Regions from separate parts of the Candidatus Macondimonas diazotrophica genome, predicted to be linked through region 1. Evidence: predicted binding sites of a transcription regulator. Region 1 holds the regulator's gene; the other holds the start of a gene.
The links. The regulator sigma-54, encoded in region 1, starts transcription at its own class of promoters, with help from an activator protein. The targets are predictions, from matches to a motif close to TGGCANGNTNCNTGCTT.
Positions count from the first base shown of each region.

Region 2: a site for sigma-54 is predicted at 2,335-2,351, ahead of E4680_RS00405 (RNA polymerase sigma factor FliA). Genes of this name have one in related genera too.

Region 1 covers NZ_SRIO01000002.1:3,028-10,937, reverse strand. Annotated here, with positions in the region: gene E4680_RS01600 (KpsF/GutQ family sugar-phosphate isomerase) at 112-1,083, shown strand; gene kdsC (3-deoxy-manno-octulosonate-8-phosphatase KdsC) at 1,080-1,610, shown strand; gene lptC (LPS export ABC transporter periplasmic protein LptC) at 1,607-2,173, shown strand; gene lptA (lipopolysaccharide transport periplasmic protein LptA) at 2,163-2,684, shown strand; gene lptB (LPS export ABC transporter ATP-binding protein) at 2,681-3,409, shown strand; gene E4680_RS01575 (RNA polymerase factor sigma-54) at 3,484-4,935, shown strand; gene hpf (ribosome hibernation-promoting factor, HPF/YfiA family) at 4,963-5,289, shown strand; gene rapZ (RNase adapter RapZ) at 5,374-6,228, shown strand; gene mgtE (magnesium transporter) at 6,352-7,710, shown strand; gene E4680_RS01555 (class 1 fructose-bisphosphatase) at 7,801-7,910, shown strand, end outside.
Region 2 covers NZ_SRIO01000001.1:83,463-91,372, forward strand. Annotated here, with positions in the region: gene pyk (pyruvate kinase) at 1-438, shown strand, start outside; gene E4680_RS00395 (PilZ domain-containing protein) at 374-1,084, opposite strand; gene E4680_RS00400 (hypothetical protein) at 1,135-1,371, opposite strand; gene E4680_RS00405 (RNA polymerase sigma factor FliA) at 1,498-2,217, opposite strand; gene E4680_RS00410 (sigma-54 dependent transcriptional regulator) at 2,544-3,971, opposite strand; tRNA gene E4680_RS00415 (tRNA-Leu) at 4,148-4,233, shown strand; gene E4680_RS00420 (HNH endonuclease) at 4,557-5,162, shown strand; gene hemH (ferrochelatase) at 5,166-6,173, opposite strand; gene E4680_RS00430 (hypothetical protein) at 6,394-6,774, shown strand; gene E4680_RS00435 (NUDIX hydrolase) at 6,824-7,588, opposite strand; gene E4680_RS00440 (MFS transporter) at 7,624-7,910, opposite strand, start outside.

The DNA of each region.
Region 1 (7,910 bases):
GGAAAACCCGATTTCATGCTGAAACCATCGCCGACTATCCCGATATCGACCTTGTGGGCTATCCTTTGCGACTTACCCACTCTGTCTGCTCAGGATTCCAAGACCATCCGCATGCGTCCCGACGCCATTCTCCCCATGGCCAAAGCGGTTCTGCGCATCGAGGCCCAAGCCGTTTCAGCGCTGATCGACCGGATCGGCGATGAGTTCGTGCGTGCCTGCCAACTCCTGCTCGACTGCCAAGGGCGAGTGGTAGTCATGGGCATGGGAAAATCCGGCCATGTCGGGCGCAAGATCGCCGCCACCCTGGCCAGCACCGGAACCCCCGCGTTCTTTCTCCACCCGGCCGAAGCCAGCCACGGCGACCTGGGGATGATCACGCGTGCGGATACCGTGATCGTCTTGTCCAATTCCGGGGAAACCCAAGAGCTGCTGGCCATCACTCCCCTGCTCAAGCGCCAGGGCATCCCCCTGATCTGCATGACGGGACAGCCCCGATCCACGTTGGCGCAGGCAGCCACGGTCTGTCTGGATGTCGCCGTCGACCAGGAAGCCTGCCCGCTCGGACTGGCCCCGACTGCCAGCACCACGGCGACACTCGCCATGGGCGATGCCCTGGCCATTTCCCTTCTCGAGTCCAGAGGCTTCACTGAAACGGACTTCGCACGTTCTCATCCAGGGGGGGCGCTCGGGAAACGCCTGCTGCTACACGTCGACGACCTCATGCACCGGCCGCCACGCGTGCCTCAGGTTCAGGTCGGCACGTCATTGGCAGATGCCTTGCTCGAAATGACCCGGCAAGGACTGGGCATGACGACAGTCGTCGATGCGCAGATGCGTCTGCAGGGCGTTTTCACGGATGGCGACCTGCGGCGCGCACTGGCTGGCGCTACGGACCTGCGCCATACCCCCATTCAGGCAGTCATGACGCCGCATGGCACCACACTCCGGCCGGAAGCGCTGGCGGTCGATGCGCTGAATCTGATGGAAGACCGCAAGATCATGGCGCTTGTCGTCGTGGACGAAGCCGATCGGGTCATCGGCGCTCTGCACATGCATGACCTGCTGCGGGCAGGTGTAGTATGACGGTCAGCGCGGAGGTGATCGAGCGGGCACGCGGCATCCGCCTGGCCGTGTTCGACGTCGACGGTGTCCTGACGGACGGGCGTCTGTATTTCGCTCCGGAAGGCCCGGAAATGAAGGTATTTCACGCGCGGGACGGGCTCGGGATCAAACTGTTGCGCCGCCACGGCATCGAAGTCGCCGTCATCTCGGGGCGTCAATCGCCCGTGGTGGCCCGCCGCATGGACGCCTTGGGCGTCACCCATGTGTACCAGGGCAATGATGACAAACTGCCGATACTGCGCGACTTGCTAAAGAAGCTCTCGCTCGCACCGCAAGCCTGTGCCTATGTCGGCGATGATGTCATCGATCTGCCGCCCATGTCTGTTGCCGGCCTGGCCTGCACGGTTGCCGACGCCCACCCTGCGGTGCGCCGGGCCGCGCATTGGATTACCGCGGCGCCCGGCGGTCAGGGCAGCGCACGCGAGGTTTGTGATCTGATCCTGACGGCGCAGTCGGCACTGCCGGATGAATGGAAACCAATCTCGTGAAACGCCTGATCAGCCGCCCGTGGGGACTTCTTTTCCCGGCCGGTGCGCTGGCCGCCTTCCTGGCCCTCAATTCGCTCGACAACCCCCGGCAAGATGACATGGCTTCACAAACGCCGACAGCGGATTACGAACTCCACAATTCTCGGATCGACCAGCTGGATGAGACCGGTCGTTTGAGCCTTCGTCTGATTACGCGGATCGCACGGCACAGGCCGGCCTTGGCGGGTACGGAAGTCATCGACGTTACGGCCCTGCAGCCGACCGAGCACGCAACGCCGAATCGATTACAGGCCCCCGATGGATTCATTCCCGACGATCGAACACAGCCGATGCGGCTTGGCGCACCGGTGAAGGTGGAAATCCAGAATCAAGCCGGCAGATCCCCCTGGCATCTGGAGACCGGCGAGCTGGAGTATATCGGTGCCCGCCAGCGGCTGGCATCTCATACAACGGTTACCGTAACCCAAGGCAAAAACCGGCTTGAAGCCGAAGCGTTCGATGCGGATCTGGCTGCGGGCCACATCATTCTGACCGGCCAGGTGAGAGCGCGTTATGTTCCTTGATGCCAATCGGGTTCGTCCGCTGTTTGCTGCCGTGCTGCTGTGGAATGCAACCCTGGCGAACGCTGCGCCCGCCGCGGCGCCCATTCTCATCGAGGCGGATCGCGCCGAACTCGATCAAAACCAGCTCCAAAGTACCTACACCGGCAATGTGCGTATCACGCAGGGCACGACGGTGTTCACCGGCGAGCGTGTCACCGTACTGCACGACCCGGACGGCGTGCCGCGCCGGGTGGACGTCGCTGGAACACCTGCGCGCTTCAGTCAGCCCGCCGAAGCCAAGACGCCCGCGATCGATGCCAGGGCGGAGCGCATGCGCTACGACGCCGAATCCGGCCAACTGGAACTCAACGGATCGGCGTGGATCCGCCAAAATCGGGATGAAGTCTCGGGCGAGCGATTGATCTACGACCGCGTCAACCAGCGCATCCTCGCCACGGGCGAAGCCGGCGGCACCGATCGCGTTCGCATCACGATCCAGCCGCGCACCAGCCAGGATGATGCAACGCCATGAGCTGCGTGCTGGAAGCGGACACCCTCACCAAGCGCTACCGCAACCGCTCGGTGGTCAATGAGGTCTCGCTCCGTGTCCAGGCAGGTGAAGTGGTTGGCCTGCTGGGCCCCAATGGGGCCGGGAAAACGACCATGTTCTACATGATGGCGGGCCTGGTCCGACCGGATCGCGGGCGTATCATGCTGAGTGGCGAGGAAATCTCCGATCTTCCGATCCATTTGCGCGCGCGCCGTGGAATCGGTTATCTGCCCCAGGAAGCCTCGGTCTTCCGCCGGTTGACGGTGGCAGAGAACATTCTGGCGATTCTTGAACTCCGGCCCACGCTATCGGCGACGGATCGCAAGCGACGCTGCCAGTCCCTGCTGGAGGAGTTTCACATTGCGCATCTGCGTGACTCCCAGGGCATGAGCCTCTCGGGTGGCGAAAGGCGACGACTGGAGATCGCCCGCGCCCTGGCCGCCGAACCCAGCTTCATCCTGCTCGATGAGCCTTTTGCGGGCGTCGACCCCATTTCTGTCGTGGACATTCAGCGGATCGTGACCCACCTGCGCGATCGCGAGATCGGGGTCCTCATCACCGATCACAATGTCCGCGAAACACTTCATATTTGCGAGCGCGCCTATATCCTGAGCGAAGGCTCCATCATTGCCCAAGGTGAGCCTGATCAGATCCTGGCCGATAAGACCGTAAGGGAAGTCTACCTGGGCCAAGCATTCCAACTTTGACAGCCTTGCGCCCCACAGCCCCTTCGAGGGAGTAGAATCCGAACAATGATCGCTGCCAACCATTCGTCGTTCCTATGAAACAGACACTGCACCTCAAAATGGGCCAGCGTCTGGCCATGACCCCTCAACTGCAGCAGGCAATCCGCCTGCTCCAACTGTCGTCGATCGAATTGCAACAGGAAATCCAGACCATCCTCGATAACAATCTGATGATCGAGAATGGGTCAGCCGAGGGAAGCGACACGGCCGAGGACGCAGCCAGCGACTACCAGGAGACTGCAGGGGATTCGATGACCGGCCTTGATGCGTCAGCCGAAGCCCCAACCGATGCGCGCGGTGACGACTTAGACCTGGCGTGGGAAGACCCATGGTCGCAGGGCGAGGACACGGTTGCCGGCAGCGGGGAAGCCTGGGACTTCAATCAAACACCCAGTCAGGACGGCGGCGAGCTGCGAGATCATCTGATCTGGCAGATGCGTCTGGGCCACTTTTCCGAAACTGATGAGGCCATAGCGCTTGCCATCATCGACGCCATCAACGATGACGGCTATCTCACCGAGTCGCTCGATGCACTGGTTGGCGAGGTGGGTCCGGACTTGGCCACCGAGCCGGCTGAAATTCTTGCGGTTCTGCAACGGATTCAAGGTTTCGATCCCTTGGGTGTCGGCGCCCGTGACCTGCGCGAAGCGCTGCTGTTGCAGCTCAAGGCGATTCAGCCCAGCGACGTGCTCCCACTTGCGTGCGAGCTGGTCGAACATCACCTGGATCTGTTGGCCAACCGAGATTTCGCCACGCTTCAGCGCCGACTCAAAACGACGGAGGACGGATTGCGAGCGGCGATCGAATTGATCCAGCGCCTCAACCCACGTCCAGGGGCACAGATCTCTCAGAAAACGGCGGGATACGTGATACCCGATGTGATTGTCCGCCGTTCCGGTACGGGTTGGCGAGTCGATCTCAATACGGAAACCACCCCCAAGCTACGCATCAATCGGCTGTATGCCTCCCTCATCAAGCGTGCGGACAGCAGTCGCGACAACGAAACGATGCGTCAGCACCTCCAAGAGGCGCGATGGTTTCTGAAGAGTCTCCAGAGTCGCAACGAAACGCTGTTCAAAGTGGCCTCCAGCATCGTTGAACGCCAACAAGCCTTTTTCGATCACGGTGAAGAAGCCATGCAACCCATGGTGTTGCGCGAAATCGCCGAAGCGGTCGGCATGCACGAAAGCACCATTTCCCGCGTGACCAATCAAAAATACATGCATACCCCACGCGGCATCTTCGAGTTCAAGTACTTCTTTTCCAGCCACGTGACCACCGTCGACGGTGGCGAATGTTCCGCTACTGCGATTCAGGCCATGATCCGCAAGCTCATCGCGGCAGAAAACCCGCGCAAACCGCTGAGCGACAGTAAACTCACAGAGATGTTGCTGGGAAATGGAATCAATGTCGCCCGACGCACGGTTGCCAAGTATCGCGAATCCATGTCCATTCCACCTTCGAACGAACGCAAGCGACTGGTTTGAAGGGGCTGATTACCAAGGGGATGCCAGATGAAAATTGATGTTACCGGCCAGAATATCGAAATCACGACCGCCATCCGTCAATACGCCGCCGAGAAGCTCGAACGCATCCAGCGGCACCTCGATCAACCGCTGGACGCTCATATGGTGTTGCGGGTCGAAAAGGAACGCCATCATGCCGAAGCCAAGATCCCGGTGAACGGCAGCACGCTATTCGCCGATGCCACCAGCGAAGACATGTATGCGGCGATTGACGCCTTGGCCGACAAACTCGACCGCCAGGCGCTGCGTTACAAGGACAAGAATAACGATCACCATCCCCGGGAAGCCCGAAAATCCGAGATTCATAACCAATAGAGCGCCTAGCCCGGTCAAGCCTGCATGCTGCCAGGCTTGACCGCTTCCTTCCCGAGATCGCCACTTCGCAAGGTAACCCCTCTGATGAAGCTTTTGATCCTGAGTGGTTTGTCTGGCGCAGGAAAGAGCGTGGCCTTGCACATGCTGGAAGATCTTGGTCTTTACTGCGTGGACAATCTGCCGCTGTCCTTGCTCGAGGCACTCGTTGAGGATTTCTCCCGGCATGGGGATTTCTCCTCCCAGGGCGTCGCGGTCGGCATCGATGCGCGTTCTCGTGCGCCGGAACTGGACAGCTTCGGCGAATGCCTGGCTCGGTTACGTCGGCGGGGTGTGGATGTCGAGACCATATTCCTTCAAGCCGAACCGGATACGCTGCTCAAACGTTACAGCGAAACCCGGCGGCGTCACCCGTTGAGCAGCACGCAACGGGCGCTGGTCGAGGCCATCGAAGCGGAGCGCAAGCTGCTCAGCCCAATCGCCGAGCAAGCCGATCTGGTGCTGGATACCAGCCTGACCACGATGCACCAGTTGCGCGACAGCATCCGTCAACGCGTGCACGGTCGGGATGGCTTCTTTTCACTCATGATCCAGTCGTTCGCCTACAAACAGGGGGTTCCGTCCGATGCGGATTTCGTATTCGATATCCGCTGTCTGCCTAATCCTCACTGGCAACCGGGTCTGCGTCCGTTGACTGGTCTGGATACCGAGGTGGCGACCTATCTCGAAGCGGAGCCGCTGACTCAGGCTCTTTTCGACGATATCCGGTCCTATCTGGAACATTGGCTGCCGCGTTTCGAAACCGAAAACCGCAGTTACTTGACCGTGGCCATCGGCTGCACCGGAGGCCAGCATCGCTCGGTATATATGGCCGAGCGCCTGAAGCGCCATTTCAGCGCCAGTTACCCCAAAGTTTTGGTACGGCACACCGGTCTCCGATAGCAATATACGTGCCCATACGTTTTCATTCGCTGGACTGAATCTGTCCGTTTCCCTTAAAATGCCGGATATTGACTATTACCATCTGGACGGCCGGGTCAGGCCGTGGCCAATTGGAGCCGGGCGATGTCCGACACTGATCGTCCCGACAAAAAACCCGACCAAGCCGCCGCACTTCGAGAGGCGCTGAACCGCGGCGCCTATCAGCATGCGCAACGTTTGCTGCAAACGCTGCACCCGGCAGAAATCGCCGCGTTGCTGGAATCCACGCCATCTCCCGAACGCGAATTCATCTGGACCCTGGTCCCCGCCGAAGAAAACGGCGAAGTTCTCTTGCACGTCAATGACGATGTCCGTAATGCACTGATCCGTCACATGGATCCGGCCGAGCTGGTCGCAGCCACCGAACATCTGGACCTCGATGATCTCGCCGATCTGATCGATGATCTGCCGCGTGCAGTCACCCGCCAGCTCTTGCAGGCAATGGACCAACAGGAACGTTGGCGCCTGGAAACGGTTCTGTCCTATCCGGCGGAAAGCGCCGGGGGATTGATGAACCCCGAGGTCACGACCGTCAGACCGAACGTGACGCTTGATGTGGTCATTCGCTATCTTCGCCTCAAGGCGGAACTCCCAGACCAGACCGAGCAGCTGGTCATCGTCGACCGCTACGGCCACTACGTCGGCACGCTGCCGCTGCAGACCCTGTTGATCAGCGATCCAGACAAAACCGTGGCCGAGGTCATGGATACGGAAGTCGAACCGATTCCAGTGGATCTGCCGGCCCGCAAGGTCGCTCAACGATTCGCCGATCGGGACCTGTTGTCCGCGCCAGTCGTCAGTGTGGACGGTCTAGTGATCGGACGCATCACCATTGACGATGTCGTCGATGTGATCCGAGACGAAAGCGAACATTCGATGATGAGTCAAGTCGGCCTCAACGAAGAGGAAGACATGTTCGCGCCGGCCCTGCAGAGCTTTCGACGCAGGACCCTCTGGCTGGGGATCAACCTGGTCACCGCATTCATTGCTTCAGCGGTCGTGGGTTTGTTCGAAGCCACGCTACAGCAGGTCGTCGCGCTTGCCGTACTGATGCCGATTGTCGCCAGCATGGGCGGCATTGCGGGCAGTCAGACTCAGACGCTTATCATCCGCGGGCTCGCTCAGGGGCGGCTCACCGCCAGCAATGCGCAGCGCTTTATCAACAAGGAAATAATACTCGGCCTGCTCAATGGCTTGGCATGGGCGCTTGTCACTGCCTTGCTCGCCTTTGTCTGGTTTGGTCGCAGCGATCTCGCTCTGGTGATGGGGCTTGCAATGGTGGTCAACCTCTTGCTTGCAGCCGCCAGCGGGATCGGCGTGCCACTGATGATGCGGCGCCTTTCGATCGACCCTGCGCTGGCTGGCCATGTGGTGCTCACGACCGTGACCGATGTTGCCGGTTTTTTTGCGTTTCTTGGATTGGGCAGTTTGCTGCTCCGATAAAGACGGACTTTCATCAGGTGTGCACCGAGGGGTTCCTTGTTAGAATCCGCCACCTTCAACATTCAGTACAGCATTCGGGATGACACACGCATGCGTCACGGCATCACCCTATCTGCGTTTCTGCAACAGGAACAACGTCTCCACGACCTGAGCGCCGATCTGGCCGGGGTGATCGACGACATGGCACGAGCAATCAAGCA
Region 2 (7,910 bases), on a different contig from region 1:
TCGGCGTGGTTTGAACCCGACAAGAAGCGTGCTCAGAAGGTAGAAGAACTGATGGCGCCAGACCTTGCCGATCTGGTTCACAAGATTCGCCCACCCGTGGTCATTGCACCGACCGATAGTGGCGCAACAGCTCGCCGGCTTGCGCGCTTCAAGTTTCCCTGCCCCGTGATTGCGTTCAGCAGCGCCGCCAAAACCTGTCAGGATCTATGCTTTTCCTACGGTGTCGTTCCCGTTCAGGTCGACAGTACCGATGTGGTCTGGCGTGAAGTGGCTCGGGCGTGGTGCACCGAGCAGGGGATTCGTCGCGGCACGGTGGTCATGACGCACGGCCCCTCTCGGGCCCATCCGGACGCCAGCAATTTCGTTGAAATCTTCAATTTGGATGAAAAGCGGGGGGAAACCGCTGCATCCGTTGCTGACCGCTCAGGAAGTCCCTGAGCAAGTTGCGCTGCGCAATCTGAAGCTCATCGAATCGAGCGCCCATTCGCCACTGATCGTTTGCCTCTGCATTCGGAAGAACCGACCGAACCTCCAGGCAGGTTTCCAGTGTTCCCAGCGGAAAACGGAGCATCGCCGGATACCGTTCATGCGGCAGCGTCGGTAAAACCGCAGATGACAACAGTACCCCCATGCCACCGAGGGACAAATCCAGCACGTCTGCTCGAACCGCACTCGGCGAAGCCGGAAACAATGTCAGCTGCACGGGCGCGGCGTGACCGAGTTTGATTCGGCCTTCATCACGCATTTGCGCATACCGCATATAAGTCGGGCGGCCCAAGTGAAAGCAGCACGCCCGCTGGCTCGTCTGCCGACAACTGACCTCCAGGCGCTGCCCGCCTCGCTTCAATACGAGACGAGGCTGCGGGCCTTCCACCATCACGGCATCCGGAATTGCATCGAGCCGACGAATCACCCATTCATCTGCAAGCGGCACCAGCCTGGCGGGTAGCTCCGTCGAATCCTCCACACAAACGGTCACATTGGTAAGGTCGGAAGCCCACTCCGCCAACAGATCATGGATACGCTGCTGCCCTCGGATGACTTCGTAGCCACGCCCTCCAAGGTGTTTATGGCCTTGGCCCATCGCAACCATCCGAACTCGAACGACTCATTACGTCGAGCACCAAAAGACCATCACGTGGTTTCACTCCGTTGCTGATTCATGAATTTCGCCGCCATACGCTGCGCATCCGGCCGATAAGCCTTGGCCATCACCAGGTCGCGAAGATGTGCGATTCGCTGAGCCTCCGACCAACGCTCCCCCAATTGCTGCAACAGTGAAACAACCACCAGACCCCCAGCGGACTGAGGAGCAGTCGTGCACACCTGTTCCTGAATTCCGGCAGTTCCAACAATGCGTTTTCCTTGCATGGCCCTTGTCCTCAGTTAACCCAACCGAAGAGTGTATCGGTCAGCTTTCCGTCAACTTGAGGATTTCCGCGCCAATCAATTGTCAGTTCGCCAGTTTTTTGACAACCCGGGATTTTCTGTTGACGGTTACCTGACCCAATCCGCCATTCGGCTCCGGATACGCTTTACCGCCTGGCTGTGAATTTGGCAGGCGCGCGACTCACTGACTCCCATGACCGCGCCGATTTGGCGCAGATTCAAATCCTGCTCGTAGTACAACGACATCACCAGGCATTCCTTTTCCGGAAGACCCGCCATCACTTCTGCCAGAACCGCCCGAAAGCCATCCGCTTCGATCTGCTCAGCCGGATCGTCCCGATCGCCATCGCCGGGGATCTCGCCCGCATCGACAACGCCATTATCCGGCTCATCCAGGCTCAATACGCGACATCCGGCCGCGTCTTCGACGATCTGATAGTACTGATCAAGATCGATCTGCATGGCGGCCGCCACCTCGGCTGGCTTGGCCACGCGCCCCAGTTGATGCTCCAACTCATGCACGAACGTCGCCATCTCACGCGCTTTTCGATGTACGGACCGAGGTGCCCAGTCCACCTTGCGTGTTTCATCGAGCATTGCGCCGCGAATGCGGATTCCGGCGTAGGTCTCGAAGCTCGCACCTTGATTGGCATCGTAGTTCCGCGCAGCCTCCAGCAACCCGATCATGCCTGCCTGAATCAGATCGTCGATCTGGACGCTGGCCGGCAATCGGCTGGCCAGGTGTTGTGCAATCCGCCGTACCAGCGGGGCATGCTGGACAACGAGATCATGCTGTTGACGGGCTTCATTGTGAGCGGGCTGCATCATGGCTCTTCTCCATTTTGGAACCCCCTCTTTATTTCCAGTTTGCAGAGAGGGCTTAGGTTGTCTCCCGAACGCCGAATTTCCGACAGCAGTTGCTGTGGCTCTTTCGGCGGCCATCTAAAGCAGGAAACGTTCCAAGCAGAGAAGAAGGGCAAATGAAAAATATAATTTATTGTTTTTATTTATCTTTTATAGGGGCACTGCAAACCAAGCAAACGCCGATGGCGTGCGGACCGCCAGAATTCTGACGCGCTGGACGCGAGCACGAGCGCCAAGCGCCAAGTTTCGATCCAAGGAGAAGGCAGAACAGGAGGCGGAAGGAATCGTGGTCAATGATCGGTCGGGAGATCCGATCGCATCAGGCCGTACTTCCGTAGTTTTTCAACCAGCGTGGTTCGGCCAAGCCGCAACAACTTTGCGGCTTGGGATACCACCCCGTCACTGGCCTCCAACGCTTGCCGAATCAGGTGCATTTCCATATCCGCCAAGTGCTGCTTGAGGTCCAATCCTTCGCGCGGCAACCGCGGCATGGCCGATCCATCGCTGCCGGACAAAGACTCCAAGGCAGGGTGAATCGCGGGCAGTTTCTCGGCCTCATCGTCGCTCGCCACTTTACCGCGATAATTCTCCGGTAAATCGGCCAAGTCGACGCTACCGAAAGGATGAAGAATGGCGAGCCGCTCGACCAGATTGGCCAACTCCCGAACATTTCCGGGCCAGCGCGACTGGCACAACGCTATTACTGCGGCCGGCGTCAGGCGGACGGAGGTGCCGCGCTCATGCTCCAGGCGGGCAACAATCTCCTCCAGCAACAGCGGCAGATCCTCGATCCGATCGCGCAACGGCGGCATTTGGATTGGAAATACATTCAAGCGATAATAAAGGTCTTCACGGAACAGTCCTTTTGCAATCTGGTCTTCCAATACCCGATGCGTCGCCGCGACGATCCGAACATCGGCCGGAACGCTGCGATTGCTGCCCACGCGCTCGAAGACCCGCTCTTGCAAGACCCGCAACAGCTTGACCTGCATCGGCAAACTCATGTCGCCGATCTCGTCCAGAAATAGCGTCCCGCCCTGCGCTGCCTCGAATCGCCCCTCCCGGCTAGTCACCGCACCCGTAAAAGCACCCTTTTCATGACCGAAAAGTTCAGACTCCAGCAGTTCCCCGGGAATGGCTCCACAGTTCACGGCCACGAACGGTGCGTTGCGGCGCGTCGAGTAATAATGGATATTGCGCGCAACGACTTCCTTCCCCGTGCCCGATTCACCCAGAATCAATACATTGGCATCGGAGCCTGCGACCTGACTGATCAGCTTTCGGACATTGCGAATCGCCCGGGAATTACCGACCAGACTGCGGAACAACTCGACGTTACGCGGCCGCCCTTTCATATCGGTGCCTTGCCGATACAGATCGACCTGACGCAGCGTTTCGACCAACTGTTCGTGGCGCACGGGTTGTTTCACGGGCCAAAGTGGATGATTGGCTGGTCCCGGCGATCCTGAATCCAGCCAAAGGATCGGCAGGTGGGGTGCCTGCTGATGCAGACGAGCCAGAGAAGCGTCGCGCAGCTCAAGAGAATCGAGTTGGCCGACGCAAACCGCAGCCCATTCCTTGCGTTCCCACTGCGACCAGTCCCAATTGGCCGGGTCACGAACCTGTTCGGCCTGAAGATCGATGAAACCGAGGATGGTTTTCAGGAGTTCTGCTTGGCGCGGATCATCATTCAGAATTAGGATTTTTGCCTGACCCATGCCCCTTTTGCCTCCAGAACCCATCAACTGAACGTCTTGTTTTCAGAATTGGGGTTATCTTGGGCAGCGGGGGACGAAATTGTCAATTTTTTGTCTACTGCGATGTAGCCGCCTTCGCCCCACTGACGAGTCGCTCGGCGAGAATCAGTCAGTAGGCTACAATACGCGGGCCGAGCGCCCGGGTGGCGAAATCGGTAGACGCAAGGGACTTAAAATCCCTCGGGCTTGTCCCATGCCGGTTCGAGTCCGGCCCCGGGCACCAAAGTCGCCTCGGCTCCCCCATGCACCATGACTCCTGCGGCCACTCCGGCCAAGGCGTTTCAGCGCGCGGCTGTCCGACGTTGCGATCGCCACCTTGCGCCGTGCTGCGCTGCGGACCCAGTGTGCCGACACATCCTGTTCATATCCCGCTGGCATCTTGGAAGCGCCAGCCGGGCGAGCGAACTGGGCACGGCACGAGGAACCAATGCGTGCGCACCCTCGCAATGCGTCCTTCGCCGCATTCCCGGCCTTGCATTTTCAGTGCCGTTCTGACATACAAGGGCGAGCTTCAGGAAGAGACGGGTCTGCCGCCAGGGGTACCCCATGCACGACTTGAATCAACATGTTCTGCGCACCGACGCCAGTGGCATGCCGCTGGAATGGATCGATTACCAGCAGGCGGCGCGCCTGCACCACCTCGGAGAAGTGGCCTACGCTCTGGGGGCGTCGCTCTATTGCATTCGCGGCGGCTTCAACGCTCTAACCGGTCAGCGCAGCGTGATCGAAATTCATTCCATCCTGGCCACCTTTGGCCACAACCATGTCATTCACGAGCTCCGCGACCGCTACACGCCACCCCTCGGCAACCGCACTTTGTTTCGTCGCGATGGGCACCTATGCCTCTACTGTGGTGGGCGCTTCCCGGTCAGCGACCTGTCACGGGATCATGTCACGCCGATCAGTCAGGGCGGGAAAGACGTTTGGACCAATGTCGTTGCCGCATGCAAACGATGCAACAACCACAAGGCGGGGCGGACGCCGGAACAAGCCGGGATGCAGCTGCTCGCGGTGCCCTTTACGCCGACTCATGCGGAATATATCTATCTGAAAGGCCGCCGTGTGCTGGCGGACCAGATGGCGTTTCTGCGCAGCCACTTCCCCCGCTCGAGCCCTTTGCATGCACGGATGACACGCCATCCCTTCGACTGATCGTCACGCCCGCCACGGCATCGTACGGCAAGTCACCAGATCTGCAAGAAATTCCATGTGATCAGGCGCATCGTTGAGCGCCGGAATGTAGCGCAGCGTGCCGTTCATTTTTTGGAACTCCCCGGCATAGCGGATTGCGATCTCCTCCAGCGTTTCGAGGCAATCGGTCGCGAACCCAGGACACAGCGCATCCACAGTCCGCACCCCGTGAGTCGCCCATTCCACCAGCACGTCGTCGGTATAGGGGCCGAGCCACCGGGTGGGTCCGAAGCGGGACTGAAACGCCATCGTCCATTGATCCGGTTCGAGTGCGAGCGCCGCAGCTAGGGCCTGCGCTGTCATCTGGCATTGCACTGGATAGGGATCGCCCAGATCCGCGTAGCGCTGAGGAATGCCATGGAAGGACATCAACAGGCGTTCGCCCTGACCCATCCGGTCCCAATAGGCGCGGACACTGGCGGCAAGCGCCGCAATATAGCCGGGCGCGCAGGCATACTGGTTGACCCACTGCACTTCCGGGAGCGCGCGCTGAGCGCTCAGCCAAGCCCCGACCGAATCGATCACCGACGCGGTTGTCGTCGCCGAATATTGAGGATAGAGCGGCAGCACCAGAATGCGCTCGCAACCCGAGGCGCACAGGCGATCGAGCGCTACCGTCATCGGCGGGCTGCCGTACCGCATGGCCACGGCGACCTGATACACGCCCGGGGCTTGCCGGTCCAAGATCCCTTGTAGCGCAGTGGCCTGGCGCCGGGAATACACCAACAGGGGTGATCCTTCCGTCATCCAGACACTATCATAGGCCTCCGCGCTGCGACGCGGCCGGACGCGCAGAATCACGCCGTGCAAGATCGGCCACCATAACCAGCGCGGCGCCTCGATAACCCGTGGATCACTCAGAAATTCCGCCAGATAGCGACGGACCGCGCCGGCTTCAGGTGCCGCGGGACTCCCCAAGTTCACCAGCAGGACGCCGATCGGCGAGTGTTGCAATGGAGCAGCTGAATTCATGTTGATTTGCGCCAGTGGCCAACGGTCACATTCCGGAGATGAAAGATCGGCCATTCGTGGTTTAAGGTTAAGACGGGATCACCATCACTCGATGATCTCTTCGGGGCATGGATCGCCATCTGGTAAAATAATCTGGCACATGTCTTGCGTCTCAGACGCCAGCAAGGCTATACACAGAACACCGCGTGAAGCTTTGCGAAGACACCGACAGGAGTGCACCATGAAACCGCATTCTATCTTCCCTGTAGCGCTTTTGGCCGCCCCCGCCCTCGCAACCGCCCAGCCCGTCGAAATGAGCGATCACGAATTATCGGGCGTTACCGGACAGGCCTACATCATCGAACTCGGCCCGTTCCAGAAACCCGTCGCCGATCTCACCGAACGCGATGTGGTTCTGGTCAGCGATCTCGCCCGTGGAGTGGAAGCCGAAGCGCCGCTGTTGACATATGTGGCGCGCCAAAGCGCCGTCAAGGGCGTCAACCTGACGGTCACCGCCACCAAGACGACAGTCATCGCGGGTGTCGCCACGGTGCCGGGGGTCGGCACGGTAATCGCACCGATTCTCTCGCTGACGCCCACGCCGAAAGTTCGCTTCGAGTAATGGATTTGCAGGCCGGAGCCGTGCTGACCACAGCCCCTCCGGCCTCTTCCTAACGCCCCATCACCTGCCTCAAATCCACCTCCCAATGTTCGTATCCTGCCTCGGGCGGAATACGCATCCGCTTGCCTTGCGGCGTATCGACCAGCCGCGGCAACACGGTGACGATCGGGGCCGATCCGGTTGCCGCCCATAGGCTATCGATCGTCGGGTGACCGGTCAGTTTCTGTAGGTTCATCAACGTCGGCCAAATGATGGTATGGCGGCCATCCTGCGCCGCGACGATGGCGTCACCCGGAGTAATCCACAGAGAATCGACGGTCTCACCGCCATCGTGGCGCAACTGCGCATCGCCCCGCATCCGCGCCAGAAAAAAATGGGTATCGAACCGCTTGGGCATCATCTCTGGCGTGATCCAGTGCGCAAAGGGCAACAGCGCATCGAGTTCTAGAACAGCCCCAACTGCCTCAAGCAGCTCCTCGAAACTCGCCCCCGCCTGCGCCAGCTCCGTGCGCAGCCGGTCGACGGATGCATCGGCCTCTCCGTTACCTGCCGCGCGAGGCTTGGCCAGCAGCAACCCACTTTCCTCGAACAGCTCCCGAATTGCCGCGACCCGAAATGCTGCCAATGGATCATCCGGCGCCCATTTCCGGGCCAGCTGCTCGTCGTCCGGCGCCACCTTGCCGCCGGGAAACACCAATGCGCCGCCCGCAAAATCGATTTGATGGTGACGGCGCACCATGAACACTTCCACGCCTTGCGGGCCATCGCGCAACAACACGACAGTAGCGGCGGGATAGGGCTTGACAACTTCCATGCGTCCTCCTCCGCAGATGATTTTCCTCATTGAGTCTAGCGAGCTTTCGGTCCGGGGCGATCCGTAGCGATCCCCGCCGTCAACAGGAGTGCACCGGCAAACATGAATAAGACCACCGATAACCCGATCCGTTGACTACCGCTGGCGGCCGTAAGCGCGGCCACGAGAAACGGGCCCAGAAACGTTGTGGCCTTGCCCGAAAAAGCCATCAAGCCGAACAACTCGTTGCGCTGCGCCGCGGGCGCCATGCGCACCAGATAGGATCGGCTGGCGGCCTGCGCCGGGCCCACGAAAATCCCCAGCAACGCCCCCCAGACCCAAA